Regions from separate parts of the Peptostreptococcus equinus genome, predicted to be linked through region 2. Evidence: a T-box and tRNA genes for the amino acid it is inferred to sense, from the RefSeq annotation. Region 2 holds a T-box; the other regions hold tRNA genes.

Region 1 (10,916 bases), 960 kb from region 2:
ATAGTCTCCCACCTATCCTGTACATGTAGTATCGAAACCCAATGTCAAGCTACAGTAAAGCTCCATGGGGTCTTTCCGTCCTGTCGCAGGTACCCGGCATCTTCACCGGGATTACAATTTCACCGAGTCTGTTGTTGAGACAGTGCCCAAATCGTTACGCCTTTCGTGCGGGTCGGAACTTACCCGACAAGGAATTTCGCTACCTTAGGACCGTTATAGTTACGGCCGCCGTTTACTGGGGCTTAAGATCACTGCTTCGATTGCTCTAACAGATCCCCTTAACCTTCCAGCACCGGGCAGGCGTCAGCTCCTATACATCGTCTTGCGACTTAGCAGAAACCTATGTTTTTGGTAAACAGTCGCTTGGGCCAATTCTCTGCGGCCCCATTTCTGGGGCACCCCTTATCCCTAAGTTACGGGGTCATTTTGCCGAGTTCCTTAACAACAGTTCTCTCGCTGGCCTTAGGATACTCTCCTCACCCACCTGTGTCGGTTTGCGGTACGGGTACCTTTAATCTCGATAGAGACTTTTCTCGACAGTGTGAAATCAGCTGCTTCGCTACTTAGTTTCGCTCCCATTCGTATCCTAGCATTAATCAAACGGATTTGCCTATTTGATCTGCCTCAATACTTAGACACACATAACCAACAGTGTGCTCAGCTTATCCTACTGTGTCATCCCATCTCTCAAACGATTATCGGTAGTACAGGAATATCAACCTGTTATCCATCGCCTACGCCTTTCGGCCTGAGCTTAGGTCCCGACTAACCCAGGGAGGACGAACCTTCCCCTGGAAACCTTGGGTTTACGGCCTGAGGGATTCTCACCCTCATCTCGCTACTCATGCCAACATTCTCTCTCCCATACTGTCCACAGCTCCTTACGGTACTGCTTCATCCTGCATGGGAAGCTCCTCTACCCATCATATTTGATGCCGTAGCTTCGGTAGTATGTTTTAGCCCCGGAAATCTTCGGCGCAGGATCACTCGACCAGTGAGCTATTACGCACTCTTTAAATGAATGGCTGCTTCTAAGCCAACATCCTGGTTGTCTATGCAATCCCACATCCTTTACCACTTAACATACATTTTGGGACCTTAGCTGACGGTCTGGGCTCTTTCCCTTTCGACTATGAACCTTATCACCCACAGTCTGACTCCTGAATAAAAGATTATGGCATTCGGAGTTTGATAGTCTTCGGTAAGTGCAATACCCCCTAGGACATTCAGTGCTCTACCTCCACATCTCTACATTCAAGGCTAGCCCTAAAGCTATTTCGAGGAGAACCAGCTATCTCCGAGCTCGATTGGAATTTCACCGCTACCCACAAGTCATCCCCGCACTTTTCAACGTACGTGGGTTCGGACCTCCGCGAAATTTTACTTTCGTTTCATCCTGCTCATGGGTAGGTCGCCCGGTTTCGGGTCTACGTCATGTAACTAATTCGCCCAGTTAAGACTCGCTTTCGCTACGGCTACACACCTGAAGTGCTTAACCTTGCCACATAACGTAACTCGTTGGCCCGTTCTACAAAAAGTACGCGGTCACGCGAATAATGCGCTCCCACAGATTGTAAGTGTAGGGTTTCAGGTTCTATTTCACTCCCCTCCCGGGGTTCTTTTCACCTTTCCCTCACGGTACTATTCACTATCGGTCACTAGGTAGTATTTAGCCTTGGTGGATGGTCCCACCTGCTTCCCACAAGGTTTCACGTGTCTCGTGGTACTCTGGATCATGTCGGAGTCTTCTTGCTTTGTTTACGGGACTATTACCCTCTGTGGTCGAACTTTCCAGAACTGTTCTACTCACAATACCTCTCCTTTGTGACATGTCCGCAACCCCAAATTAGTAAACTAACTTGGTTTGGGCTCTTCCGCGTTCGCTCGCCGCTACTTACGGAATCGAATTTCTTTCTCTTCCTTCAGGTACTTAGATGTTTCAGTTCCCTGAGTTCCCCTCCATAGACTATGTATTCATCTAGGGATACTTGAACATTACTTCAAGTGAGTTTCCTCATTCAGAAATCTTTGGATCAAAGTGTATGTGCCACTCCCCAAAGCTTATCGCAGCTTATCACGTCTTTCATCGGCTCCTAGTGCCAAGGCATCCGCCCTACACCCTTAATAACTTGACCAGTTATTATTGAGATTTTTCTAAATTTAAGACTTACGTCTTGTTAAGAATAATTGGTGTTTTTACAAGTTTTCTCTTGGATAGATTACTATCATTTTATTAGATGTCATTGTATATCACAATATATTCAGTTTTCAAGGTACAAATGGTGGAGATGAGGAGAGTCGAACTCCTGACCCCTTGCTTGCAAGGCAAGTGCTCTCCCAACTGAGCTACACCCCCATAACATTTTTTTAAATTTTAAAGATTCAAAATGAACCTTCAAAATTGAACAGCAGGTAATTCTCCTTAGAAAGGAGGTGATCCAGCCGCACCTTCCGATACGGCTACCTTGTTACGACTTCACCCCAGTTATCGACTCCACCTTCGACGATTTCCTCCTTACGGTTGGATAATCGGCTTCGGGTGTTTCCGACTCCCATGGTGTGACGGGCGGTGTGTACAAGACCCGGGAACGCATTCACCGCAGCATTCTGATCTGCGATTACTAGTAACTCCAGCTTCATGTAGGCGAGTTTCAGCCTACAATCCGAACTGAGAATGGCTTTAAGGGATTAGCTCCACCTCACGGTTTGGCAACCCTCTGTACCACCCATTGTAGCACGTGTGTAGCCCTAAGCATAAGGGGCATGATGATTTGACGTCATCCCCACCTTCCTCCAGGTTATCCCTGGCAGTCTCTCTAGAGTGCCCAACTAAATGCTGGCAACTAAAGACAAGGGTTGCGCTCGTTGCGGGACTTAACCCAACATCTCACGACACGAGCTGACGACAACCATGCACCACCTGTCACTTTAGCCCCGAAGGGAAGGTGTGATTAAACACCGGTCTAAAGGATGTCAAGCTTAGGTAAGGTTCTTCGCGTTGCTTCGAATTAAACCACATGCTCCGCTACTTGTGCGGGTCCCCGTCAATTCCTTTGAGTTTCACACTTGCGTGCGTACTCCCCAGGCGGAGTACTTAATGCGTTAGCTGCGGCACCGAGGGGGGTAACCCCCGACACCTAGTACTCATCGTTTACGGCGTGGACTACCAGGGTATCTAATCCTGTTTGCTACCCACGCTTTCGTGCCTCAGTGTCAGTTGCAGTCCAGAAAGCCGCCTTCGCTACTGGTGTTCCTCCCAATATCTACGCATTTCACCGCTACACTGGGAATTCCACTTTCCTCTCCTGCACTCAAGTCTTCCAGTTTCAGAGGCTGACTACGGTTGAGCCGTAGGCTTTAACCACTGACTTGAAAGACCACCTACGCACCCTTTACGCCCAGTAAATCCGGATAACGCTAGCCCCCTACGTATTACCGCGGCTGCTGGCACGTAGTTAGCCGGGGCTTCCTCACAGGGTACCGTCATTATCTTCCCCTGCAACAGAACTTTACGATCCGAAGACCTTCATCGTTCACGCGGCGTTGCTGCATCAGGCTTTCGCCCATTGTGCAATATTCCCCACTGCTGCCTCCCGTAGGAGTTTGGACCGTGTCTCAGTTCCAATGTGGCCGATCACCCTCTCAGGTCGGCTACTGATCGTTGCCTTGGTGGGCTGTTATCTCACCAACTAGCTAATCAGACGCGGGTCCATCCTATACCGCTAACACTTTGATACATCTACGATGCCATAAATGTACATTATCATGTATTAGTAAACTTTTCAGTATGTTATCCATGTGTATAGGGCAGGTTACCCACGCGTTACTCACCCGTCCGCCGCTCAACTTAAAGATGCAAGCATCAATAAGTCGCGCTCGACTTGCATGTGTTAGGCACGCCGCCAGCGTTCATCCTGAGCCAGGATCAAACTCTCATAAAAAATTTGTTCTGTGCTCAGACTATTGTTATCTCTAAAATATCTGGCTTGGTTTGTTTGTGGTTTAAATCTTGAAAAACTATTGTCTTATCAAGTTTAAACGATTAATCAATTTGCTATTTAAAGCTTATTGAATTAACCTGCTGTTCAATTTTCAAAGTTCATTTTCAGTCGTTCGTGACGACTTTTATATTATATCAAGAATAAATCTAAAAGTCAACACTTTTTTATTTATTTTTGTTTTTATTTTTCCTTGAGATATTTTTATTTATTTGTTCTCTCTCAAGGACAAGTAATACTATACCACCAATTAAAATTCTGGTCAATACTTTTTTAAATTTTTTTTTAAATTTTTTTCAAAAAACCTAAAATACCCTTTTTTTCATATATTTCCTCTTTTATAGATCCTACTGAATAACCAGCTTCTTCTATAGTATTCTTAAGCTTTTCAACTGGAAGATCTTTATCTGTTATAATTGTAGTGAGTTTTTCTGTATTTGATGACTTTACATCTTTTACAAAAAATTTTTCTTTTATTGCTTCATTTACATGTTTTTCACACATAGAGCACTGCATACCATCTACTTCTATACTAATCTTCTTCATATAAACTCCTCCATAGTATTCTTAAAATATAAATCCCAGTATTAAATACTGGGATTAGTGTCCCTGACTGGAATCGAACCAGCGACCTTTCGCTTAGGAGGCGAACGCTCTATCCTGCTGAGCTACAAAGACATGTTCAGAACTATCTCTATTCTACCACAAGCTATCGTAAATATCTACTTTATTACAACTATTATTAGAAATACATTTTTATATCATCACGTATTCACAAGTATATAATTATCTATTAACTTATTTATTCTATCACAAACAAATAGCAAATTGACTTGTTGAAAATATCTTAAACATAGACATGATATAATTTATATAATATAATTATATATATATTGTAAGGGATTCAATTATTTTAATTCTTTTAGAAATAATTATTTGTATTAAAGAAAGGAATTAATATGTTTATATTAAATTTAACTTATAAAAAATCTATCGACATAGTAGAAAAATATTTATCTGAGCACAATACTTATCTGGAAAAATACTACAATAGCGGTAACTTCATTTGTTCTGGTAGAAAAAATCCAAGGACTGGCGGTATAATATTATGCAATTTCGATAGCCTTGTTGACGTAAAGGAAGCCATTAAAGATGATCCTTTCTTAAAAGAAGGAATTGCTGATTACATGATTACTGAATTTATGCCTACAAAATATATTTCGTTATTTAAAGACATCCTTGATTAACTAAAATATCCCATAAATTTTTTAATAAAATTTGAATCCTTACTCTATTATTTAATACAATAAAAAAGACTCATAGACAATCTGTCTGTATAAGCCTTTTATATTATTTCATCTATATTTATTTTCTCGCTATCAAATTTTTGTATTTTACTGGCGGGATTAATCAAACAACATCACCATCCTATTTAAGAGATTCTCTTTTAGACGTTCTTCTCTTTCTCTGTTATATGCGTTGAATTCTCTTGAATCTTCTATATTCTTCATGTTTTTTTCATCTATCACTAATTCCTTAGTCATTTAAATCAATTCCTTTCTATTTATTAATCAAATAGCATTATCATCCTATATAACAAGTTATTTTTTATTCTTTCTTCTCTTTCTTTTTCTAATTGGTTAAAATCCTTATTCATAATTATTCCTCCTGCTTTACTTAAATACCTGCAAATTTTTACCTTTACTTTGATTGTTCATTTTTAGCTTCGATCTTCTGCTTTTTGAACCTTTACTTTTTTACCTGAATAACAATATGCCCCTTATATTTAGTCAAAACTCATTACTATTCTATAAAGTAAGTTATTCTTCATTCTTTCTTCTTTTTCTTTAGTCATTTCATTGAATTGTCTTGTCATTTTAAACACCTCCTTTGAATTTGTTTTTATTTATCTTTGTAATTATAGTATAACACCTTTAAATAAAAGGTCAACACCTTTGAATGTTAAGTATTTGAAACTTAAATTGCATATACTCCTTATTTTTATTATATTAAATTTTCATAACTTTTTTGTTTATTTTATAACATTTTTATTGTTTTATTTTAAAAATATTAAATAAAATGTGATTAAAAAATAAAAATATTTTTTTCTTTATTTCAGAAAAACATTTTCTAATGTCCTTTATTTGTAACTATTGAAGCTTAAATTGCAAGTGTCACACTAAAAGACAAACATTAGATAAAAATCACCTTATAATTAGATAAAAAATAGATAAACATTAGGTAAAAGTATTTTATAAGTTAGATAGACATTAGATAGGAATCAAATAAAAAAAAGATTGAAAATGAATATGATTTCTCATTTAATTTCAACCTTTTTATACTCTTTTTTTATTTGATTTTTAATTGTTCTTTTCCTAAAAATATGGGTTTTTTATGAATTATATATCTATTCATTATCAACGTTGATTCTCTAACTAATCTACTTGTTTTAGCATTCTAGGTAGTATATCTAATTTCAGTTTTTTTAATTTAATATCTATATTTGCAATTACCACCACTAGTTTTACTGTGTCATCTAGCTCATCCCATTTATATGCTCTTGAAGCTTGCACAGTATATCTTGGAAACATAGTTAAAAAATCACTTGTTAATGACTCTGCTTTTTCAAAGAAATAATCAACTGATTCATCATCTTCCCAGTTTAACCTCTTTTTGTCATCTATTTTTTTAGTTTCTATAGACAGCTTAAAAGCCATTACATCTTCCCTTTTACTGGCCTTTGTTAAATCTGTCTCAACCTTAAATAAAGTATCCTGTTCTATTGTTTTTCTTATTTCATCACTATCGACCAATTCATCCCTAAATACTACAAACATATTCCACCTCTAATAATATATAGTGCGCCTAGTAGGACTCGAACCCACAACTCACAGATCCGAAGTCTGCAGCTCTATCCAATTGAGCTATAGGCGCCCAATACTGATATTATACCTTAAAATTTGATTTTTGTGAAATGACTTTGCCTATTACTATTGATTATTGACATCGTTTCTGTCAATTGCTACTATATAATTAAATACTAAAATATATTTTGGAGGATACTATGAGAGAAAAAGTACTATCAAGATTTTTAAACTATGTTTCAATAGATACTTGTTCAGATCCTAACTCTGATCTAACTCCATCTACACAGAAACAGTTTGACCTAGCTAAAATATTAGTAAAAGAACTAGAAGAAATTGGCTTGGAAGATATTAGTTTAGATGACAACTGCTATTTAATGGCTAAGTTGCCTGCAAATGTAGAGGGAATTGGTGCTATAGGTTTTATTTCACATATGGACACAGCACCAGACATGACTGGTGCTAATGTTAAACCTAGAATAATAGAAAATTATAATGGTGAAGATATAGTGCTAAATGCTGAGAAAGATATAGTAACTAAAATAAAAGATTATCCTGAACTAGCTAGATTTAAAGGTCAATCACTAATTGTTACAGATGGAAATACTTTATTAGGTGCTGATGACAAAGCTGGTATAGCTGAGATAATAACAGCTGTAGAGTATCTAGCTAAACATCCTGAAATAAAGCATGGTGACATAATGGTAGGATTCACTCCTGATGAAGAAATAGGTAGAGGTGCTGATTTATTTGACGTAAAGAAATTTGGTGCTAAATATGCTTATACAATGGATGGCGGTGAAATGGGTGAATTAGAATATGAAACTTTCAATGCCGCAGCAGGAACTGTAACTATTCAGGGTAGAAATGTTCATCCAGGATCCGCCAAAGATAAAATGATAAATTCTCAATATATAGCAGCTGATGTAATGTCTGCCCTTCCAATAGCTGAAAGACCAGAATCAACTGAAGGCTATGAAGGATTCTATCATCTTACTGACATAAATGGTAATACAGAACAAACTGTATTAAAATATATAATCAGAGATCACAACAGAGAAAAATTTGAAGAAAGAAAATTATTCTTCCAAAAGAGTATAGAAGAAGTTTCTAAAAAATATAATGGTAGAGTAAGTGTTGAAATAAAAGATCAATACTATAACATGAGAGAGGTCGTAGAGCAAAACATGTTTATGGTTGATATAGCGGTTGATGCTATGAAAGATATAGGTATAGAACCTAATGTAATACCTATTAGAGGTGGTACAGATGGATCTAAATTATCCTTTATGGGATTACCTTGCCCTAACTTATTCGCCGGTGGAGTATACTTCCATGGTAGAAATGAATTTATAGCAATAGAAGCACTAGAAGCAGCATCTAAGTTGATAGTTAGAATTGCTGAAAAATATGCAGAAAATAAAATAAAGTAATATATAAATAAAAAGCAGGCAAATTTGATGAGTTATGTCAAATCGTCTGCTTTTTATTTATAAATTTTTATATAGTTATATATTTTGTATAAATTACTTTTTTTGCTCTAAAACTAGAGGAGAGGCTATTTTTTCTGGTATCTTCTTGCCTGCGAAGTAATCAAAGGCTGCCTGAACACCCAATTTCCCTATTTGATCTGGCTGCTGTGCTACTGTAGCATTTAATTTTCCTTCTTGAACAGCCTTCATTCCACCTTCAGTTCCATCAAAGCCTACTATAGTTATGTCTTTTAACTTACCAGCATTTGATATAGCTTCTATAGCACCCAATGCCATTTCATCATTCTGACAAAATACACCCTTTATATCTGGGTTAGATTGAAGTATATTTTCCATAACTGTAAGACCTTTTGCTCTATCAAAATCAGCTGTTTGAGATTTCACTAATTTAAGATCTTTTTTTGCAAGATTTAAAAATCCCTTACCTCTTTCATTTGTAGCAGATGCACCCGCTATACCTTCTAGTTGAGCTACATTAGAGCCCTTGCCAACTTTATCTATCATAAATTGAGCAGCCATTTCTCCGCCCTTAACATTATCAGATGCGACAAGTGTAAGTAATTTTCCACCCTCAGAATTTCTATCAAGCGCTATTACTGGTATTCCAGCTTCGTTTGCAGCCTGTACTGAAGTAGCTATAGCTTTTGAGTCCACTGGATTTACCAATATCACATCTACATCTTGCTGAATCAAGTCTGACATATTATTTGCCTGTGTAGCCGCATCATCTCTTGCATCAGAAATAATAATCTTTGATCCTTTTTCTTTAGCTAATTTTTCAGCCCCATCCTTTACTGAAACGAAGAATGGATTGTTTAAAGTTGATAGTGATAAACCTATTTTTAAATCTTTTGGATCTTTTTTCTCTACACTAGTTGTATTATCCCCAGGTTTTTCTCCTTCTAAGTAAACAAATCTATTACTTTCACATCCTGTTAGAGCTGTCATAGACACAAGCGCAGCTGCTAAAAATAAAGATATTCTTTTTTTCATTTTATATGCCTCCTATAAAAAATTACTTATTTCTCTTTCTATCTATTAATACGGCAATTAATATTACTATACCTTTTACTATTTGCTGATAAAAACTTGATACTCCCAACATATTTAGACCATTGTTTAAAGTTCCTAGTATAAGTGCACCTACCAATACACCAGCTATGCTACCCTTACCACCAGACATACTAATTCCACCAAGTACAACGGCTGCTATTGCATCCATTTCATAAGCTGTACCCGCAGTAGGCTGAGCTGAATTGAGTCTTGATGTTAATATTAAACCAGCAGAAGCTGCTAAGAAACCTGATATAGCATAGACCTTTATCTTTACTATATTAGTTTTTATACCTGATATTATTGAAGCTTTTTCATTTCCACCAATTGCATAAGTTTTTCTACCGAACGGAGTCTTATTTAATATTATAAAAGCTATTACAAATGCAATTATCATTAAAATTACTGGCCAAGGAATACCTAACACATATCCACGCCCTATAAACTTATATGAAAAAGCATCACTAAAGTTTGTCATCGGATTACCTCCTGTATATACAAGAGTTAATCCTCTAAATATTGTCATTGTTGCTAACGTTGCTATAAATGGAGCCATTTTGCCTTTTGTAATGAGTAAACCATTTAACATACCAAATACAGCACCACAAGCCAATGCTATTATTACTGCTAGAAAAGGTGGAACACCCGTTCCCAATAATCCTGCAAAAATTGCCGATGTTAGTGCCAAAATTGAACCAACGCTCAAATCTATTCCACCTGTTAATATTACAAATGCCATACCAAATGCTATTAATGCATTAATTGAAACCTGTCTAAGCAAGTTCATTAAGTTACTAGGTCTTATAAAACTTGGATTTAATATAGTAACCAATACCATCATTATTACAAGTGCCGCTAAAGGACCTAATATGCTTAAATCTCTATTTTTATTACTCTTTGCCTTTGTCATCTTATTTACCTCCTGTAGCATAAGTCATTATTTTTTCCTGATCAGCTTCTTGTCTAGTCAGCTCTCCAGTTATAGTACCTTCATGTACAACCATTATCCTATCACTAATTCCCATTATTTCTGGAAGATCACTAGATATAACTATTACAGCTACACCTTTTGATGCTAATTCATTTATTAAAGTATATATTTCTCTCTTAGCTCCTACATCTACTCCTCTAGTTGGTTCATCAAGTATCAGTACTTTTGGACTAATAGTTATCCATTTTGCTAATACAACTTTTTGCTGGTTTCCACCTGATAAAGATGATACTTCATCATCCATCGAACTTGCCTTAATCTTTAATCTATCCTTTAACATAGCTACTAGATTATTTACTTCTTTGTCATTTATTATATGATTTTTCGCAAATTGATCAATCACAGGAAGTATGGTATTGTCTCTAATAGAATGTTCAAGTATTAAACCTTCATCTTTTCTATCTTCGCTGATAAAACCTATACCATTTTTAATGGCATCAGAAGGTCCATTTATCTTTATTTCCTTACCTTCTAGAATAATTTGACCTTCATCTATCTTATCCATGCCAAAAATTGA
Region 2 (10,916 bases):
AGAGCATAAAATCCAAGTTGTCTCATGTCTTTTCCTTTAAATGCCATAGTCGCAATTACATAGTATACTAGAGATACAAATAAAATCGCCATAGATACTCCAAGTTTTGAACTAGCATTGAATATAGGTGCAGTTTGGAAGGCTAAAGGCATTATTAATCCAAGTTTTATCATTTCCTTTAAGATTATGATTATTGTTTTTTTATGCTTTATTGGCAACTTATGTCTTTGCCATAGTGCCAAAGCACCTAATACCCATGATATGACAATAATAACAACGTATATATTTATAATATCCATTCTCATGGTAGCAATAGATACTATTTTTTCGTAATCTTTTTTCAAAAATTCAAAATGATTATGTTTTGGAACAGATTTAATTACCCTACCGTTCATTTCAGAATTTTTTATGCCCATTCTATTTAGAATATCGGCACCAATGTCAGTGTTAGTAATAAGACCTTTTCTTCTAGTAGTTGATGAAGTTAAAAGTCCTGCAGTTTTTTCAGACATATCAAATCTTATTACACTGCCTAGTCTTTTATTATTTTTAAAATCTACCTTACTTGGAAATGACCCTATTACATATATTGTATCGTTTGATCCCGCCATATTAAATACTTGTTCTAAATATTTATTTACATCGCTGTAGACCATTCGTTTCATGTTAAGTTTTGTCTTTTCATTTAAATTAACTTTATATTCATCATATCTAAATGTGTCTCCCAAGTTTACCATCAAGACATCAGAACTATTATAATATTTTTTTGTTCCTTCCAACAATTTATCATAATCAGTCCTAAAGCCGTAGGGATATCTAGAATCTTCAATATTTAAATCATCCAATACGCCATTTTCAATTCTTCCCTTACTATCCATAAGAGATAGGGCAAAATCTCTATTTTTTACAAATTGCCCCTCTTCGTTTATATAATCACTATTGCCAAGTACCGAAATTTTCTTATTAGCAGATTTTAATGTGTCACCTAAAATTCCTATTTTCGACTTATATTCTCCCTTTGTTTGATTATAAGCATCTATATCATTAATATTTAATAGGTTAATACTTTCAGCTCTTAAACCAGTAGCATGTTTGTACATATTTTTTTCTTTTTGACTTGAATTTGATATTATTAATTGTTTTTCCTGATCTATATTAACTCTACCAGTAGAACCCATGCTAGCATAATTTCTTCTATCATCGTATCCTTTATCACCTCTAATATTCATAAGTGCTATAGAAGCTTTATTCATACGTTTTTTTATAGCGTTAATAGTCCTCATATTATCTAGATTTACTCTATTAATATCTATAATGATTATCTTACCATTATTACTAGCTGTATTATTTTTTGCCTCTTTATCAATTTCACCTTTGGACAAGTTCATTTCTGTTGAATAAGTAAAGTCAGATTTTGACTTTGATTGTGCAAAAATAGAACTTGAAAAAGTCAATACCATGATTAATGATATAAAAATTGATGTAAACTTCTTATACATTCATTCTTACTCCTTGATATCTAAATATTTTGTCATCACTTCTTCTAAGATTTCATCTCTTTCAAATCTCTTTATTAATGACCTTGCGTTTTTATGACTTGTAACATAACTTGAGTCCCCAGATAATAAATATCCTATCAACTGATTTATTGGATTATATCCTTTTTCTTCCATAGCAGAATAAACATGTAATATTGTTTCTGCTACAGTCAATTTATCATCATTTATACCTTCAAATTGTACAGTACTATCCATTTTATTACTCATAAGAAACCTCCTTAAATTAATAAATTAAAATATAAAATATAATAGCATAAAATTAAGCATATTAATTATATGCTATTAATATTGATTTTACCCTAATTAGGCAAAAATCGCAAGTTTTTAGAAAAAAGTTAAGGGCTCATATGAGCCCTTAATATACTTAATTTTATTTACTTATTTTATTTGGGATTCTAATATTTTAGAAGCTTCGTTTAATGCATCATCTAACTTATCAACATCGCTTGCACCTGCTTGAGCCATATTTGGTCTACCTCCGCCCTTTCCACCAGCAATCTTAGCAACTTCTCTTACTATATTACCTGCATGAGCACCCATATCAATAGCTTCTTTACTTGCTGTTACTACTATGTTTATCTTTCCATCTATCACATTTGCCAACACTATTACTGAATTTTCTTTTTTATCTCTTAACTTATCAGCTGTTTCTCTAAGGGTATCCAGATCCATACCTTCGTATTTATTTGTAATTAGATTTAATCCTTTTACTTGTATTGCAGAATCAAGTACTGAATCAGCATTTTGCAATGATAATTGAGTCTTTATATTATGTAGCTCTTTTTCTATAGCCTTCGTATCTTCCAACAATGTATTAATTCTGTTTTCAAGATTAACTTCTCTTGTCTTCAATGCTACTGCTATATTTTCAACTAATTTATCTTTATCTAGTATATACTTATATGTAGCAATACCAGTTATAGCTTCTATTCTACGTACACCTGCAGCTATTCCACCTTCAGATATTATCTTGAATAAACCTACTTGAGAAGTATTAGTAAGATGAGTACCACCACAAAGTTCTATAGATGTATCTCCCATTTTTATTACCCTAACTTGATCTCCATACTTTTCACCAAATAGAGCCATAGCACCCATTTCTTTAGCATCTTTTATTGACATTACACTTGCTGTAATAGGCATAGCTTTGAATACATATGAGTTAACTAAAAATTCTATTTGAGCTAATTCTTCTTTTGTAATAGCTTCAAAATGTGTAAAATCAAATCTTAGCCTGTCAGGATCTACTAAAGAACCCGCTTGATTTACATGTTCACCTAAAACAGTTTTTAGAGCTTTATGTAGTAAGTGAGTAGCTGAATGATTCCTTGCTGCACTCATTCTAAGTTCTTCATTTACATTTGTTTTCACATCTTCCCCAACAGCCAAAGAACCTCTAACAACTATACCTTTATGCTTGATACTACCACCTGCACCCTTAAGGGTATCTGTTACATTAAATAGACCTGTTAATGATTTTATTTGCCCCTTATCACCTACTTGACCTCCGCCATTTGGATAAAATGTAGTATTATCCATTACTATTTCAGCTTCTTTTCCTTCAGCTATTGACATCACTATTTGGCCTTCAGAAATTATAGCCTTTATCTTTGCTCTTTTAGAAAGTTCTTCATAACCATCAAATTCAGACTTTGCATCCTCCAATGATGTTAGAGGATCTTCTTTCCAAGCTTCATCTTCCATATTGCCTCTAGCAGATCGTGCTCTTTCTTTTTGAGCTTCCATTTCTTTTTCAAAACCTTCTTCATCAAGACTTAAATTCTCATCTTCAAGTATTTCTTTAGTCAAATCTAGAGGGAAACCATAAGTGTCATAAAGTTTAAAGGCTTGTTCTCCACTTATTGTCTTATTTCCAGTACCTTCTAATTCTTTTGTATAAGATTTTAAGATTTCAAGCCCTTGTTCTAAAGTTTCAAAGAATTTTTCTTCTTCTATACCTATAACTTTCTTAATATAGGATTCTTTTTCTTTTAGTTCAGGGTAAGCATCTCCACTAGTTGTTAATACCACATCTACTAAAGAATTTAAGAATTCACCTTTTATACCAAGTAATTTTCCATGTCTAGCAGCTCTTCTTAGAAGCCTTCTAAGAACATATCCTCTACCTTCATTTGAAGGTAATATACCATCCGCAACCATAAAACTTACTGATCTAATATGGTCTGTGATTATTCTAATTGACTTATCATCTTTTGAGTTTTGTCCATAAGTTTTACCCGCTATTGAGCTTATCTTTTCTAGTATTGAATGTATAGTATCAACTTCAAATATAGTGTCAACATCCTGCATAATACATGCAATACGTTCAAGACCCATTCCAGTATCTATATTTTTATTTTCAAGATCTCCATAGGATCCATCTTCTTTTTTATCAAATTGAGTAAATACTAGATTCCAAAATTCTAAGAATCTATCACAATCACAACCTGGCTTGCAATCTTCACATCCGCAACCATACTTTTCGCCTTTATCAAAGTATATTTCTGAACAGGGTCCACAAGGTCCAAGTCCAATTTCCCAGAAATTATCATCTTTTCCTAATCTTACTATTTTATTTTCATCAAAACCTATATGATTTTTCCATAAATCGAATGCTTCGTCATCAGTTTCATATACAGTAACCCACAATTTATCTTCAGGTATTTTTAACCATTCAGTTATAAATTCCCACGCCCAACTTATAGCTTCTTTTTTAAAATAATCTCCAAATGAAAAATTTCCCATCATTTCAAAAAAAGTAGCATGTCTTGCTGTAACGCCTACATTTTCTATATCACCTGTTCTAATACATTTTTGAACAGTTGACATTCTATTTTTAGGAGGTGTTTCAACCCCTGAAAAATAATTTTTTAAAGGTGCCATACCTGAATTTATCAATAAAAGTGACTTATCATTACTTGGCACAAGTGAGTGCGACTTTGCAATATAATGTTCCTTTGACTTGAAAAATTCAGTGAAATTGCTTCTAATTTCATTTAAACCCATTTTTTCCATATATAATTCCTCCATTTTTGTAATAAAAAAACTCGCTCCTGTAAAAATACAGGGGCGAGCAAAATATTCGCGGTACCACCCTGATTATATGATTTATATCACATATCTCATTTGTCTTTAACGCAGATTCACGTCTAAGCCTACTATTTATTTCAGCAAAGCTGTTCCAGGACTGCTTCATATACTGTATTGGAGATATTCACACCATCAATCTCTCTCTTTACAACCTTGGCATATTACTATTTCCCTTCATAACATTTATATAATTATTAAATATAATACAATTTTACATTAATAATAAAAATAATACAAGTTAATTTTACCATATTTTAGACTCTACTAAGCTTAATATAGTGAAATATTTAGAATTACTCTATTATTCCACCTCCTACAAGTATATCTCCATCATAAAATACTATACTCTGTCCCTTTGTAATAGCTCTTTGCGGTTCGTCAAATACTACATTTATTTTATCATCTCCAAGATTTGTAATCGTAACTCTTGCTGGTTTTGCAGAATATCTAATTTTTGCATCATAAACTATTTTATCTTTTACTTCATCTATTGAAAAAGGTATAAAATTTACATTAGAAGCTTCTAATTCATTTTTGAATAAATCCTCATTATCTCCAAGCACTATTGTATTATCTTTGCCATTTATGTCTATTACATACTTTGGCTTTCCAAAAGTAACCCCTAAGCCCTTTCTTTGACCGATGGTATAAGAAATTATTCCCTTGTGCTCGCCTAAGTCATTACCTTCACTATCAACAAAATGTCCTTTATCAGATTTTATATTGGTTTTCTCTCTTAGAAATCTTTCATAATCTTGATCTGGTATAAAACAAATATCCTGACTATCTGGCTTATTATGAACTTCCAGGCCTATTTCTTTGGCAATCTCCCTAATTCTAGGCTTATCATAGTGCCCTATTGGAAATAAAGTTCTGGCTAATTTATCCTGTGTCAAATTATATAATACATAAGTTTGATCCTTGTGATCATTATCTGCTCTATGAATTTCATATCTACCTGTTTCTTCATTTTTTAGACATAGAGCATAGTGGCCAGTTGATATGTATTTACAATTTAATTCATCTGCTTTTTTAAACAAGTCTCCAAATTTAATATTTTTATTGCAGAATACACATGGATTTGGAGTCCTCCCCATTTCATACTCTCTAACAAAATTTTTTATTACCTTGTTCTTAAATTCATTTTGCAAATCAACTACATGAAATTCTATTCCTAAACTATCACAGACTTTCTTTGCATCATTAATATGCTTATTGTCACCCGAATCCCAAAGTTTCATATGTACACCAACTACATCATAACCTTGCTTTTTTAACAGATACGCAGCTACTGAACTATCTACTCCACCACTCATACCTAATAACACTCTATTATTTTCTATTTTCATTTTTACCTTCACTTTCTTTTAAAACAACCATTATATTTCCTATTAAAACAAAAAAGAGCTCTTCGCTCTCCCCTGTAATGATAATATATATTTAATTGAGAACTATTTTACCTTATTCATTAATTTACTTATGTCATCTTCCCTATATTCAAAATTTGACTCGTAATCGTCTACCATATCCTGTAATGATATGGACATTGTAACTTCTTCTATTGCATTTTTTATTCTTGCCCATACATATTTCGTAGAACAAACATTAGAATTTTCACATAAATCTTCATCTAGCAAACATTCGGTAAAGGCCATATTACCTTCTAATACTTTCAATATGTCAGCTACAGTAATTTTAGATGCTTCTTTTGCTAAAAGATAGCCACCTTGTGCACCTCTAATACTTTTTACAAGCTTGGCTTTTTTCAACATGGAAAAAATCTGTTCTAGATACTGATCTGAAATATTCTGTTGTTTTGCTATGTGTTTTAATGAAACTGGCTTATTTTCTGAGCTAATAGCCAATTCAAACATAGCTTTCAGACCATATTTACCTTTTGTCGATAGTTTCATTTAATCACCTCACTATAAAAAGTTAATTCCTAGTAAAATACTATGATTTAACCCTTAAAAATATAATATTATATCCTAGTAAAAAAGTCAATATTATTTTTTATAGGCACCAATTTTTTTAAAATATTCTTTAACTTGCCTTTCAAATTTGTTGTCCTGTGGTTCATAGTATATTTTATTTTTCATATTTTCAGGCAGATAAGTCTGTTTTATATAATGATTTTCATAGTTATGTGGATATAGATATCCTAAACCATGTGAAAGTTTTTTAGCACCTGAATAGTGTGAGTCTTTTAATATATCTGGAATATCATCAGCCATGTCATTATCTATGTCACTAAGCGCTGACCCTATAGCCATATAAGATGAATTAGATTTTGGGGAAGTCGCAAGTAATATAGCAGCTTGTGCTAAAGGTATTCTAGCTTCAGGAAAACCAACTTGCATAGCAGAATCAACACATGCCTTTACCACTACAATAGCATTTGGGTACGCCATTCCAATATCTTCGCTAGCTATAATCAATAACCTCCTACAAATGGAAATCAAATCTCCTCCTTTTATTAGCATAGCCAAATAATATACAGCTGCATCAGGATCAGAACCTCTAATAGATTTCTGAAGTGCACTGAGTAAATTATAATGTACATCTCCGTCTGTATCAAAATTATATGCAGTCGATATATTTAAATTTAATATTAGTTCATCATCAATTATTAATCTTCCATCTTCATCTAGGTTTGAAGAATTTATAGCAAGCTCTAGCGTATTTATAGCTGATCTCATATCCCCTCCTGAAGAAAATGAAATCTTATCAAGTGCATTTTCCTTACATACAACTTTTGAAAGAGATTCTATATTATATTTCCTTATTATATTTTCTAGACCTGATTTAATATCATCTTTACTAAGTAGTTTAAATTCCATTACAATAGAACGACTTAGTATGGCCTTGTATATATAATGATATGGATTTTCTGTGGTACTTGCTATTAAAGTTATTTCTCCAGTTTCAATAAACTCAAGTATAGATTGCTGCTGCTTTTTATTAAAAGACTGAATTTCATCTATATACAGTAATATACCATTTTCATTTCCTAATTTTCCTATTTGCTTTATCACTTTTTTAATTTCTTCTGTAGATGAATTAGACGCATTTATTTTAAAAAAAGTCTTATTAGATTCCTTTGATAGAATTTCTGCAACTGTTGTTTTTCCTAAACCTGGAGGTCCAAAAAAAATAAGATTAGGTAAAAAATTTTTATTTATCATATTAGATAATACTTTATTTTGGCCAATCAAGTGTCTCTGTCCCACTATATCATCAATTGTTTTTGGTCTGTATTTATCAGCTAATGGCATATCTGCTCCTCTCAAAAAATAAGGACTGCATAGCAGTCCTTAAAATTACTCAATTATTATTGTTTATCTAGCTCTTCTAACAATTTGTCGTTTAATATCTTGATATGAGTACCTTTCATACCTAGGGATCTAGATTCTATTACACCTGCACTTTCAAATTTTCTTAGTGCATTTACAATTACAGAACGAGTAATTCCAACCTTATCCGCTATTTTACTAGCAACTAATAGACCTTCGGTACCGTCTAGTTCATTGAATATATGCTCTATTGCTTCTAATTCTGAATATGAAAGAGTTCCTATAGCCATCTGTACTACAGCTTTTTTTCTCATTTCTTCTTCCATTTCTTCACTGATAGCTCTTAAAATTTCAAGCCCTATTACTGTAGCAGAATACTCGGCAACTACTAAGTCTTCATCAGTAAATGCATGGTCATATCTTGATAGTACTAGTGTACCTAATCTCTCTCCACTACCCAAAATTGGAACTACAGTAGTAAATTTATCTGCTCTTTCGTTTTCACTTGGAAAATATTTCAATATTTCATCTGATGTTAAATTTTCTTTAGTTTCATAAATCATTAATACATTTTCTGTATATTCCTTTGGAAATCTCATTGATTTATTTTCTTCATCTACTTCTATAGAACTATCTTCTGGTTTTACTAAATGGTAACCTAATACTTTCCCCTTCACTCTTACAACGTATACATTAGAGTTAAGAACTTCTCCTAGCACACTAGATAGCTGGTCAAATGACACTGATGTGCCCGTAGTTGACTGAAGAGTTTTATTAATTCGTCTAGTATTTTTTAGTAATTCACTAGTCATTTTTTCCTCCTTAATTTAACTGTATATTTTGAATTTTTACAATTTATTTTCTATTCAAATAATATTTCATAATAAATATTATCATATTATTTTAAAAAATTCAACAATTTTTAACCATTTTTAAAATTTTCACAATTTTACTGACAAGTATACAATATATTTTATAACCTTATCCATATTACTACTAATTCAAAAAAATTGCAATGATTTGTTTAATTTTTATTTTTTTTGCAAATATTGTTTAATTTTAAAAAATACTTGTAAAATAATATAAAAAAGCCTAACAACTTAAAAACTGTTAGGCCTTAGATTACATTTTATTTCTTTAAATTTTTTAAATTTTTTATTTTTTATTTTATTATATTTTTATATATTATTATTTATATTTTTTATATTTTTTATAGTTCTAGTATTTATAATGTTTATAATTGATAAAAATACTATTATTATTAAAACCATCAGCAAATACGGATAATTTAAAGCTTCTTTAGCTGTTTTTGAAAAAAATATTATCTCTAGATTTACCGACCACAACAAAGCTATTATTGATGAAATTAACAAGTACTTATTTTTGCCTTTTTTGATTTTAATAATCTGTATTATAAGTAAGACTATTATTATTAAAATAAATACTGACAAGATCATTAAATTCATATCTTTGAATATTCCATTCATGTATTGTGTTTTTTGATAATACAAATGGTGATTTACTCCAGCACTTGAATGTGTTAATTTTTCTAAGTAAAATACTCCTGCATATATAAATAACTGAATTATAAATATTATAAAGAAAAATATCTTTTTTGCTTTATCAAGCATTATTTAACCACACTTTCTTTCTACTTCTTTGGTGCTCCAGTTTCAATCTTATATCCTGCATTTGACCAACCAATCCATCCATCACTAAATAATGATGCATTTTCATGGCCCATAACGTTAGCATACCATAAAATTTCAGCAGCTCTCCATCCACTACCACAGAAGAATGACATATGCTTGTTAGAGTCTATTCCATCTTTTTTCCATAATGCTTCTATTTCTTCTTGATTTCTCATTGTCTTATCTATATTCCTATAATAATACATTGAACTTGAATTTTTGATACCAGCATGCCCAAATATTGCCCCTGGGATTCTACCCTTTTTCTTATGATAAGAATATCCAGTAACTTCTCCATTAAATTCTCCTATAGTACGATTATCTATTAGCTGGAAATCAGGATGTTGTACCTTATTATCCATTATTGATTTTATTTCTGATAATGTATCAATTACATCAGGATTAGCTGGTACAGTTATTCTAAAAGAATCAGCCTTTTTCGCTTTTTCTTCTTTCTTATCTAATTTGTAACCTTGTGAAGTCCATCCTACTATACCACCATTCATTACTCTAACATCTTTTACTCCCATATATTTACATATAACAGCAAATCTTGAAGCTGCCATTGGTTCTGGACTAGTGGCAATAATGGTATCATTTGCTGTAATACCATTATCTACTAATAGTTTTTCTAGAGTCTTATCATCTGCTAATTTCCACTCATCATCGCCATCTTTATTTTTCTTTGGAGGTTCAAATGAATCAGTATTAATGTGTATTGCTGTAGGTATATGACCATCTAAGTATCCAGATTCTTTATTGTCTCCCCATCTTACATCTACAATTTTAACATTTTTTATATCTGTAAAACTTTCTGGAGTTTTACCATCAACTATTGATTTTACAATATTGGGAGAAACTAATAAAGCATAATTTTTATATGATTCCATAGGCTTATTTGAGTTTACCCATTCATTAGCATCATAAGTTTTTATTTTATCCATACCCTTTTTAGCTAGGAAATTGGCAACTTCTTTGGCATCCTTACCATTTGTATCGTAAACGATTATAGATTTATCTTTACTTAATTCTTTATTCTTTATTGCATCGCTTAGTACTTTATCTCTAGAGTATTTTTCTAGATTTTCTTTTTCATCATAGTCTGCCTTAAGCCATCTAGCAGAAAAATCCTTAGCTCCTTTTATATGTCCACCTATTTTTACCCCATCTTCTTTCCAGCCATTGTATGCATCATTAGATCTTGCATCTAGTACAATTGAATTTTTATCCTTTAATGCATTTTCTACATCTACAGTCTTCGCAACTTCTATTTTAACATTAGA
Region 3 (10,916 bases), 960 kb from region 2:
TCATAAAAAATTTGTTCTGTGCTCAGACTATTGTTATCTCTAAAATATCTGGCTTGGTTTGTTTGTGGTTTAAATCTTGAAAAACTATTGTCTTATCAAGTTTAAACGATTAATCAATTTGCTATTTAAAGCTTATTGAATTAACCTGCTGTTCAATTTTCAAAGTTCATTCCATTACTATGGTGCCTAGAGGCGGAATCGAACCACCGACACGGGGATTTTCAGTCCCCTGCTCTACCGACTGAGCTATCTAGGCATATAAATTGGTGGGCCTAGCTGGACTCGAACCAGCGACCTCACGCTTATCAGGCGTGCGCTCTAACCACCTGAGCTATAGGCCCATCTATAAATCTTCACATTAAATGGCAGGGGTAGAGGGACTCGAACCCCCGGCGCACGGTTTTGGAGACCGACGCTCTACCAACTGAGCTACACCCCTATGGTATCATATAAAATGGTGGACCATCAGGGACTCGAACCCCGGACCTACCGGTTATGAGCCGGGCGCTCTAACCAACTGAGCTAATGGTCCACATGCTGGTATCACTTTTGTAAAGTTCTTAATAATCTATATTTATATAATGCCGAAGACCGGAATCGAACCGGTACGAAAGTATAAGTTTCGCAGGATTTTAAGTCCTGTGCGTCTGCCAGTTCCGCCACTTCGGCACTTATACGTGGCTACGTCCTATTCTCCCAGGCAGCTTCCCACCAAGTACCTTCAGCGCTAAAGAGCTTAACTTCTGTGTTCGGTATGGGAACAGGTGTATCCTCTTTGCTGTAATAACCACATATTTAATTGAAAGTTTGTACCTTCAAAACTGAATATATTATGTATTATGTCATCTTTTTTGGTCAAGTCCTCGATCTATTAGTATCAGTAAGCTACATACATTGCTGCACTTACACCTCTGACCTATCAACCAGGTAGTCTTCCTGGGATCTTAACCTTGCGGTGGGAAATCTTATCTTGAAGTTGGCTTCGCGCTTAGATGCTTTCAGCGCTTATCCTTTCCATACATAGCTACCCAGCTATGCCCTTGGCAGAACAACTGGTACACCAGAGGTATGTCCATCCCGGTCCTCTCGTACTAAGGACAGATCTTCTCAAATTTCCTACGCCTGCGACGGATAGGGACCGAACTGTCTCACGACGTTCTGAACCCAGCTCGCGTACCACTTTAATGGGCGAACAGCCCAACCCTTGGGACCAACTACAGCCCCAGGATGTGATGAGCCGACATCGAGGTGCCAAACCTCCCCGTCGATGTGGACTCTTGGGGGAGATAAGCCTGTTATCCCCAGGGTAGCTTTTATCCGTTGAGCGATGGCCCTTCCATTCAGAACCACCGGATCACTAAGTCCGTATTTCTACCTTGCTCGACCTGTATGTCTTGCAATCAAGCTCCCTTTTGCCTTTACACTCTTCGTACGATTTCCGACCGTACTGAGGGAACCTTTGAGCGCCTCCGTTACCTTTTGGGAGGCGACCGCCCCAGTCAAACTGCCCACCAGACAGTGTCCCAAGACCAGATTCATGGCCTATGGTTAGAGTCCCAATACTACAAGGGTGGTATCCCAAGGCTGACTCCATCAAAACTGACGCCCTGATTTCATAGTCTCCCACCTATCCTGTACATGTAGTATCGAAACCCAATGTCAAGCTACAGTAAAGCTCCATGGGGTCTTTCCGTCCTGTCGCAGGTACCCGGCATCTTCACCGGGATTACAATTTCACCGAGTCTGTTGTTGAGACAGTGCCCAAATCGTTACGCCTTTCGTGCGGGTCGGAACTTACCCGACAAGGAATTTCGCTACCTTAGGACCGTTATAGTTACGGCCGCCGTTTACTGGGGCTTAAGATCACTGCTTCGATTGCTCTAACAGATCCCCTTAACCTTCCAGCACCGGGCAGGCGTCAGCTCCTATACATCGTCTTGCGACTTAGCAGAAACCTATGTTTTTGGTAAACAGTCGCTTGGGCCAATTCTCTGCGGCCCCATTTCTGGGGCACCCCTTATCCCTAAGTTACGGGGTCATTTTGCCGAGTTCCTTAACAACAGTTCTCTCGCTGGCCTTAGGATACTCTCCTCACCCACCTGTGTCGGTTTGCGGTACGGGTACCTTTAATCTCGATAGAGACTTTTCTCGACAGTGTGAAATCAGCTGCTTCGCTACTTAGTTTCGCTCCCATTCGTATCCTAGCATTAATCAAACGGATTTGCCTATTTGATCTGCCTCAATACTTAGACACACATAACCAACAGTGTGCTCAGCTTATCCTACTGTGTCATCCCATCTCTCAAACGATTATCGGTAGTACAGGAATATCAACCTGTTATCCATCGCCTACGCCTTTCGGCCTGAGCTTAGGTCCCGACTAACCCAGGGAGGACGAACCTTCCCCTGGAAACCTTGGGTTTACGGCCTGAGGGATTCTCACCCTCATCTCGCTACTCATGCCAACATTCTCTCTCCCATACTGTCCACAGCTCCTTACGGTACTGCTTCATCCTGCATGGGAAGCTCCTCTACCCATCATATTTGATGCCGTAGCTTCGGTAGTATGTTTTAGCCCCGGAAATCTTCGGCGCAGGATCACTCGACCAGTGAGCTATTACGCACTCTTTAAATGAATGGCTGCTTCTAAGCCAACATCCTGGTTGTCTATGCAATCCCACATCCTTTACCACTTAACATACATTTTGGGACCTTAGCTGACGGTCTGGGCTCTTTCCCTTTCGACTATGAACCTTATCACCCACAGTCTGACTCCTGAATAAAAGATTATGGCATTCGGAGTTTGATAGTCTTCGGTAAGTGCAATACCCCCTAGGACATTCAGTGCTCTACCTCCACATCTCTACATTCAAGGCTAGCCCTAAAGCTATTTCGAGGAGAACCAGCTATCTCCGAGCTCGATTGGAATTTCACCGCTACCCACAAGTCATCCCCGCACTTTTCAACGTACGTGGGTTCGGACCTCCGCGAAATTTTACTTTCGTTTCATCCTGCTCATGGGTAGGTCGCCCGGTTTCGGGTCTACGTCATGTAACTAATTCGCCCAGTTAAGACTCGCTTTCGCTACGGCTACACACCTGAAGTGCTTAACCTTGCCACATAACGTAACTCGTTGGCCCGTTCTACAAAAAGTACGCGGTCACGCGAATAATGCGCTCCCACAGATTGTAAGTGTAGGGTTTCAGGTTCTATTTCACTCCCCTCCCGGGGTTCTTTTCACCTTTCCCTCACGGTACTATTCACTATCGGTCACTAGGTAGTATTTAGCCTTGGTGGATGGTCCCACCTGCTTCCCACAAGGTTTCACGTGTCTCGTGGTACTCTGGATCATGTCGGAGTCTTCTTGCTTTGTTTACGGGACTATTACCCTCTGTGGTCGAACTTTCCAGAACTGTTCTACTCACAATACCTCTCCTTTGTGACATGTCCGCAACCCCAAATTAGTAAACTAACTTGGTTTGGGCTCTTCCGCGTTCGCTCGCCGCTACTTACGGAATCGAATTTCTTTCTCTTCCTTCAGGTACTTAGATGTTTCAGTTCCCTGAGTTCCCCTCCATAGACTATGTATTCATCTAGGGATACTTGAACATTACTTCAAGTGAGTTTCCTCATTCAGAAATCTTTGGATCAAAGTGTATGTGCCACTCCCCAAAGCTTATCGCAGCTTATCACGTCTTTCATCGGCTCCTAGTGCCAAGGCATCCGCCCTACACCCTTAATAACTTGACCAGTTATTATTGAGATTTTTCTAAATTTAAGACTTACGTCTTGTTAAGAATAATTGGTGTTTTTACAAGTTTTCTCTTGGATAGATTACTATCATTTTATTAGATGTCATTGTATATCACAATATATTCAGTTTTCAAGGTACAAATGGTGGAGATGAGGAGAGTCGAACTCCTGACCCCTTGCTTGCAAGGCAAGTGCTCTCCCAACTGAGCTACACCCCCATAACATTTTTTTAAATTTTAAAGATTCAAAATGAACCTTCAAAATTGAACAGCAGGTAATTCTCCTTAGAAAGGAGGTGATCCAGCCGCACCTTCCGATACGGCTACCTTGTTACGACTTCACCCCAGTTATCGACTCCACCTTCGACGATTTCCTCCTTACGGTTGGATAATCGGCTTCGGGTGTTTCCGACTCCCATGGTGTGACGGGCGGTGTGTACAAGACCCGGGAACGCATTCACCGCAGCATTCTGATCTGCGATTACTAGTAACTCCAGCTTCATGTAGGCGAGTTTCAGCCTACAATCCGAACTGAGAATGGCTTTAAGGGATTAGCTCCACCTCACGGTTTGGCAACCCTCTGTACCACCCATTGTAGCACGTGTGTAGCCCTAAGCATAAGGGGCATGATGATTTGACGTCATCCCCACCTTCCTCCAGGTTATCCCTGGCAGTCTCTCTAGAGTGCCCAACTAAATGCTGGCAACTAAAGACAAGGGTTGCGCTCGTTGCGGGACTTAACCCAACATCTCACGACACGAGCTGACGACAACCATGCACCACCTGTCACTTTAGCCCCGAAGGGAAGGTGTGATTAAACACCGGTCTAAAGGATGTCAAGCTTAGGTAAGGTTCTTCGCGTTGCTTCGAATTAAACCACATGCTCCGCTACTTGTGCGGGTCCCCGTCAATTCCTTTGAGTTTCACACTTGCGTGCGTACTCCCCAGGCGGAGTACTTAATGCGTTAGCTGCGGCACCGAGGGGGGTAACCCCCGACACCTAGTACTCATCGTTTACGGCGTGGACTACCAGGGTATCTAATCCTGTTTGCTACCCACGCTTTCGTGCCTCAGTGTCAGTTGCAGTCCAGAAAGCCGCCTTCGCTACTGGTGTTCCTCCCAATATCTACGCATTTCACCGCTACACTGGGAATTCCACTTTCCTCTCCTGCACTCAAGTCTTCCAGTTTCAGAGGCTGACTACGGTTGAGCCGTAGGCTTTAACCACTGACTTGAAAGACCACCTACGCACCCTTTACGCCCAGTAAATCCGGATAACGCTAGCCCCCTACGTATTACCGCGGCTGCTGGCACGTAGTTAGCCGGGGCTTCCTCACAGGGTACCGTCATTATCTTCCCCTGCAACAGAACTTTACGATCCGAAGACCTTCATCGTTCACGCGGCGTTGCTGCATCAGGCTTTCGCCCATTGTGCAATATTCCCCACTGCTGCCTCCCGTAGGAGTTTGGACCGTGTCTCAGTTCCAATGTGGCCGATCACCCTCTCAGGTCGGCTACTGATCGTTGCCTTGGTGGGCTGTTATCTCACCAACTAGCTAATCAGACGCGGGTCCATCCTATACCGCTAACACTTTGATACATCTACGATGCCATAAATGTACATTATCATGTATTAGTAAACTTTTCAGTATGTTATCCATGTGTATAGGGCAGGTTACCCACGCGTTACTCACCCGTCCGCCGCTCAACTTAAAGATGCAAGCATCAATAAGTCGCGCTCGACTTGCATGTGTTAGGCACGCCGCCAGCGTTCATCCTGAGCCAGGATCAAACTCTCATAAAAAATTTGTTCTGTGCTCAGACTATTGTTATCTCTAAAATATCTGGCTTGGTTTGTTTGTGGTTTAAATCTTGAAAAACTATTGTCTTATCAAGTTTAAACGATTAATCAATTTGCTATTTAAAGCTTATTGAATTAACCTGCTGTTCAATTTTCAAAGTTCATTTATGCTGTATTAACAGCTTTTATATTATAGCAAAGATATTTAAATTTGTCAATTTTTTTAGCAAATTTATTTTATCTTTTTTCTTTAAGTCCTTTTTTTATTTTCTTTCATTTCTTAAGGACAAGTAATACTATACCACCATAATAATCCAAAGTCAATATTATTTTTATTTTTTTTAAACTTTTTTATTTATTGTACACATTTTTATAAATTACGTTTTTTTTGTTCGGATTTTTATTTTTTTTGTAGTTTTTTTATAGTTTTTAGATTTTAAAATTCGTCTTTTGTGGTAAAATTATATACAACAGTATAATAATATAAATATATAAACTTACTTAGATATACATTAATTCATTTAGATATATATTAATTCATTTAGTATTTAGTATTTAGTATTTTTATATAATTAAGGAGGAAATATGCTATCAAATCGTTTAAAAAATATAACACCTTCCGTTACGGTAGGTATTAGTTCAAAGGTAAAAGAACTTAAAGCTCAAGGTAATAATATAATTAATTTAAGCATAGGAGAGCCTGACTTTAATGTTCCAGAAAAAGCAAAAGAATATGGTAAAAAATCATTAGATGATAATAAAACAAAATATGATTTAGTCTCTGGTATAACCGAATTAAGAGAAGAAATTTGCAAAAAGTTATCTAAAGAAAATAATATAGAATACACTCCTGACCAAATTGTTCTATCTAGTGGTGCTAAAAATTCTATTACTAATATTTTACTTGCCATTACAGACCCTGGCGATGAAGTTCTACTTCCATTACCTTATTGGGTAAGTTATTCTGAAATGGTAAAAGTTACAAATGCCATTCCTAGAGAAATAAAAACTAAAAAAGAACATGATTTCAAACTAACAAAGGAGGATCTTCTAGCTTCTATAAATGAAAATTCCAAATTGCTAATTCTTACAAACCCTTCTAACCCAACAGGAGCTGTATATACAAAAGATGAACTAGTAGAAATAGCTAAGGTTTGCATAGAAAATAATATTTATATTATGGCTGATGAAATTTACGAAAAAATTCATTTTGATAATAGCTTTATTTCCGTAGCATCTCTTAGCCCCGAGATAAAAGATATCACTATTACTGTTAACGGATTTGCTAAGTGTGCAGCTATGACTGGTATTAGACTTGGCTATACGGCTTCTAACACTGAAATAGCAAAAGCTATGTCTTCTATACAAAGCCATGTTGTTTCTCATCCATCACTTACTGCTCAATATATTGGATTGGGGGTTCTTAAGGAATGCCAAGATGACATGGATAATATGGTAGAAACATATAAAAGAAGATATGAAATAATAACTAATAGATTAGATAAAATTAAAGGAATTTCCTATGTAAAACCATTAGGAGCATTTTATATTTTTGTTGATTTATCTAACGTTAAGAAAAACTACAACTATGATGAAAGTTTCTCTATAAAATTCTGTGAAGACTTTTTGAATGAAAAAAGAGTCGCTCTTGTACCTGGCAAAGCCTTTGGAATAGATGAATATGTAAGAATATCTTACGCTTGCCATGAAGATGAATTTTTAGATGGGGTTAATAAATTAGAAGATTTTATTAACCCTTACATACAACAATAACTAACTATAACATTTTATAATTCAAATTATATAATAAATATAAAAAAAGAATCTCTTATTCAGAGATTCTTTTTTATTTTTTTAATACTATATATCTAGCACAATTCAAAACTATTCTATAAATTAAAATTTAAAAACTTAAAATCTAATATCTTTACTGTTATTGAAAATTCTACTATTTAATTTTCAATAAAGTCTTCTTTAAATTCTTTTTAACACTATTTGATATAGATTTATATCCACCAATTATTGTAACTTTATTTGGCTTTATATTTTTTATATGCTTGTTGATTCCGTCCAAGCCTTCAGTTTCATTTACCAACAGTAGATTGGCATTTTTCTTAATAGTATAAGGAGATACTGACAATGCATCTTCATAGTTAACACCACTAGTTACGACTAGTTCATTATGCCTGCTGCGCTTCTAGTTGCTGAAGCAGTTACATCAATCTCTCTTATGTAATTCTCATTATTAATATATTTCCAATACTCTCTTATTATTTTGCTTATTTCACTAGTGAATACTGGATTTGTTTCTTTTGTGTCAAGTGGATAACTAAGTTCTTTGACTCGACTTTTTATATACTCTGGAAGTTCATTAATTTTTTTATTCTCAATTTTATAACTCAAATCTCCAAACTCTCTAAAAGCTTCAAGGGTCATGTTATAATTATTATTTAACAATGAATCTTTTACGGCCATAGATTTATTAATAAAACTCATATCATCAGATATTTCTTTTACATTTATCTCTTCTATTTTCCCATTTTTAGTCGTCACTTCAACTAAAATGTCCTTGCCCTTATGCCCCTTTGATTTACCTATAAATGTTCCATTTTTTTTGCTTTCAGGTAAAACAAACTCATTCTTTGATGTAGAATTATCTTCTGTTTTAATATTGTTTTTTTCAATCTCTATTTTTTTTATTTCCTCATTTTTCTTATTCAATTTTTCTTTTGTTTCATGTAATTCTTTTTCTAGCTTCCTTATTCTTTCTTCTAAGTTATTAGTGTATGAAGAATCTGCTGAAGTTTGATTACTCGCTTTTTCTAAGGCATTCTTTACTGCTGATTTAATTCCATTGCTACTAAAGGTAGCTCTGCTTACTATATCTACTGCAGGACTATTTTTTTCAATTATGCTATTAATAACTTTTGATTTTGCATTTGAGAAAAACGGCTCATCGTCACCAGTAGAAACTATATCTATATTCGTTATTTTTTGCTTTTCTATTCTAACCTTTACTTTTGTTTGCCTATTTTCATAACCTAAGCCGACACCTTCGTATATGCCATCTCTTATCTTACTCCTATCTACTTTAGAATTATAATTTATCAATTCTGCTATTTGCTTTTTTAATTTATCATTTTCTATTTTATATCTATCATTACTAGTCTCACTTTTATTATTTGTGTATGATATCTCCTATTAGATTCTTAGCATTATTAAAATATTCCTCATCGTCGCTAGATTCTAAAATTTCTATATCAGAAATTTTTCCACTATCCACTTTTACTCTAACTTTAATGTCTCCCTTAAATCCCTTAGATATACCATCATAACTAGCTATGTTAGCTTGTGTATTAGATTTTTTTGAGACGTTATCATTAATAGAGGAATCCTTTTTCACATCATTGCAATTTTTATTTTTTAGTTCATATCTATCCTGTTTATGTACCTTCTCTTCTGCTTTGTTATTCCTAGCTGTTGTACTTATTTTATCTATAGATGATCCTATACTTACTAAAATTATTATTAACAAGCTGGCACAAATTGTAACTATTAACTCTTTTTTTATTCTCACTGAACCCCCCAAACTCATCTACTCTGCACTAAAGCTCTATTTCTTCTCTTCTCCAAAATAATCTTCAATTTTAATACTGTATAAGTACTAAAAAGCAATATATAGAAAATAAGATTTAAGTTTCTTGCTAAACTAGATGGCTTACTTAAATAAACCATTATTATCTGCACAAAAATCATGGCATAAAATATATAGGCAAATTCTTGCAGATTCTTCCACGCTTTACCATTCATCTTTTTTCTAATAAGAGTAAAAGAAGTAATGAATAATGGAATCATAATTCCTATAGCAAATATTCCCGATGCAAACATCATTAAATTAAGCCAAAGTGAAATATCTCTTCCACTTACAATATTTTTCATATTCAATATGAATGCAAATAAATAATGAATGTTATGTGGTATAGTAATTATACAAGCAATTATTGATAGTTCAGCTCTTATAGTCCTTAATTTTCTAGCATATATCATCCTCATATCAAATACTCCCATATACATTACCAATATAAAAAAAGCTCCGCCCATCGCTCCAGAGTCTATTGCTTTCATCAACCACTTAAGAACACTCACATAATGAATTGAATAAGAATTTAAAATTAATATAGCATGTATAATTGCCATCATAGACAGTGTTGCCACCCAAATATAAATATATTTGTTATACTTTTTTATTTGATTGCTGAATAAATAAGATAATCCAACAGCAATAAATAAAGAAATTATTATGTTCACCAATCTCCCCTTTTCTAAATCTGGAATTATTTATCGAATGATATCCATTTTCATAAATTAGAATATCATAATCATTTGATAATGTCAATCAATAAATATTATTTAATTTAATTCCCTTGTCAATATAAACTAGTATTTTCAAATATTTTAATAAAAAAAGAAGATACATTTAAGTATCTCCATTTTAATGATTATCAATTATCTTATTTTCAATTAAATAAATATTTCTTATATTTATCTTTCATCATATTAAATATAAATATTTTTATTGCTAAATAATATTCCTTAAAATTTCTCCTACAGATCCCTGTATAAATATATCTTTTTTATTATCTAATTTTACGTTTATTGGTTCTTTGTTGATAACAACTAAGTGTTTGCCAGTAAAATTATGAACATAAGATGCTGCAGGATATACTTGTAATGAAGTTCCCGCAACAATAAGCATATCCGCTTTTCTAATAGCAGATATCGCATTACTTACGGCATCTTCTGGAAGACCTTCCTCATATAATGTTACTTTTGGACGAACAATACCTCCACATTCACATTGAGGTATACTTTCCTTTGAATCAAATATATAGTCTGATGGATACTTCTTATTACATTTATCACAATAGTTTTCTTTTGTTGTTCCATGTATTTCATAGACAATATTACTTCCTGCTTTTTGATGCAAACCATCAATATTTTGAGTGATAATAGATTTTAATTTTCCAAGTTTTTCCAGTTCGGCAAGGGCAAAGTGGGCTGCATTTGGCTGAATATTTCTTGCATCCATTTTTTGCCTATAAAATTCAAAAAATACCTTTGGCTCTTTTACCAGACATGTATGGCTAAGTAAATATTCGGGAGGATATTTATCAAATTTAATATCTTTCTGATTATATAAACCATCTTTGCTTCTAAAATCTGGAATGCCACTCTCTGTAGATACTCCCGCTCCTCCGAAAAATACTATATTATGTGATTCTTCGATATATTCACTGAATTTTTTAATCAAATCTTCCATAATTATCACCTACCATTTTAATTTTATTCAATATAAACTATTT

What was found. A T-box is a leader RNA that pairs with one kind of tRNA and senses whether it is charged. The one in region 2 lies ahead of alaS (alanine--tRNA ligase), so its partner is inferred to be a tRNA-Ala.
Region 1: it encodes a tRNA-Ala, which carries the amino acid that the T-box ahead of alaS (alanine--tRNA ligase) is inferred to sense. The anticodon was not compared.
Region 3: it encodes a tRNA-Ala, which carries the amino acid that the T-box ahead of alaS (alanine--tRNA ligase) is inferred to sense. The anticodon was not compared.

The regions. Positions count from the first base shown of each region.
Region 1 is NZ_CP114052.1:47,356-58,271, reverse strand. Features, by position in the region: rRNA gene O0R46_RS00460 (23S ribosomal RNA) at 1-2,135, opposite strand, end outside; tRNA gene O0R46_RS00455 (tRNA-Ala) at 2,281-2,356, opposite strand; rRNA gene O0R46_RS00450 (16S ribosomal RNA) at 2,427-3,941, opposite strand; gene O0R46_RS00445 (heavy-metal-associated domain-containing protein) at 4,284-4,544, opposite strand; tRNA gene O0R46_RS00440 (tRNA-Arg) at 4,603-4,676, opposite strand; gene O0R46_RS00435 (YciI family protein) at 4,958-5,245, shown strand; gene O0R46_RS00430 (hypothetical protein) at 5,405-5,542, opposite strand; gene O0R46_RS00425 (hypothetical protein) at 6,434-6,835, opposite strand; tRNA gene O0R46_RS00420 (tRNA-Arg) at 6,859-6,932, opposite strand; gene pepT (peptidase T) at 7,063-8,295, shown strand; gene O0R46_RS00410 (D-ribose ABC transporter substrate-binding protein) at 8,389-9,348, opposite strand; gene O0R46_RS00405 (ABC transporter permease) at 9,371-10,318, opposite strand; gene O0R46_RS00400 (sugar ABC transporter ATP-binding protein) at 10,320-10,916, opposite strand, start outside.
Region 2 is NZ_CP114052.1:1,078,257-1,089,172, forward strand. Features, by position in the region: gene O0R46_RS05400 (hypothetical protein) at 1-1,499, opposite strand, end outside; gene O0R46_RS05405 (IreB family regulatory phosphoprotein) at 1,506-1,766, opposite strand; gene alaS (alanine--tRNA ligase) at 1,938-4,574, opposite strand; T-box leader at 4,622-4,836, opposite strand; gene mnmA (tRNA 2-thiouridine(34) synthase MnmA) at 4,943-5,998, opposite strand; gene O0R46_RS05420 (RrF2 family transcriptional regulator) at 6,101-6,562, opposite strand; gene O0R46_RS05425 (replication-associated recombination protein A) at 6,656-7,924, opposite strand; gene codY (GTP-sensing pleiotropic transcriptional regulator CodY) at 7,981-8,754, opposite strand; gene O0R46_RS05435 (hypothetical protein) at 9,121-9,573, opposite strand; gene O0R46_RS05440 (sulfurtransferase) at 9,594-10,916, opposite strand, start outside.
Region 3 is NZ_CP114052.1:119,808-130,723, reverse strand. Features, by position in the region: rRNA gene O0R46_RS00780 (16S ribosomal RNA) at 1-8, opposite strand, end outside; tRNA gene O0R46_RS00775 (tRNA-Phe) at 181-256, opposite strand; tRNA gene O0R46_RS00770 (tRNA-Ile) at 265-341, opposite strand; tRNA gene O0R46_RS00765 (tRNA-Trp) at 364-439, opposite strand; tRNA gene O0R46_RS00760 (tRNA-Ile) at 456-532, opposite strand; tRNA gene O0R46_RS00755 (tRNA-Leu) at 583-669, opposite strand; rRNA gene rrf (5S ribosomal RNA) at 676-792, opposite strand; rRNA gene O0R46_RS00745 (23S ribosomal RNA) at 852-3,750, opposite strand; tRNA gene O0R46_RS00740 (tRNA-Ala) at 3,896-3,971, opposite strand; rRNA gene O0R46_RS00735 (16S ribosomal RNA) at 4,042-5,556, opposite strand; gene O0R46_RS00730 (pyridoxal phosphate-dependent aminotransferase) at 6,139-7,326, shown strand; gene O0R46_RS00725 (cell wall-binding repeat-containing protein) at 7,502-7,693, opposite strand; gene O0R46_RS00720 (FMN-binding protein) at 7,726-8,664, opposite strand; gene O0R46_RS00715 (FMN-binding protein) at 8,732-9,130, opposite strand; gene O0R46_RS00710 (ferric reductase-like transmembrane domain-containing protein) at 9,145-9,861, opposite strand; gene O0R46_RS00705 (NAD-dependent protein deacylase) at 10,133-10,873, opposite strand.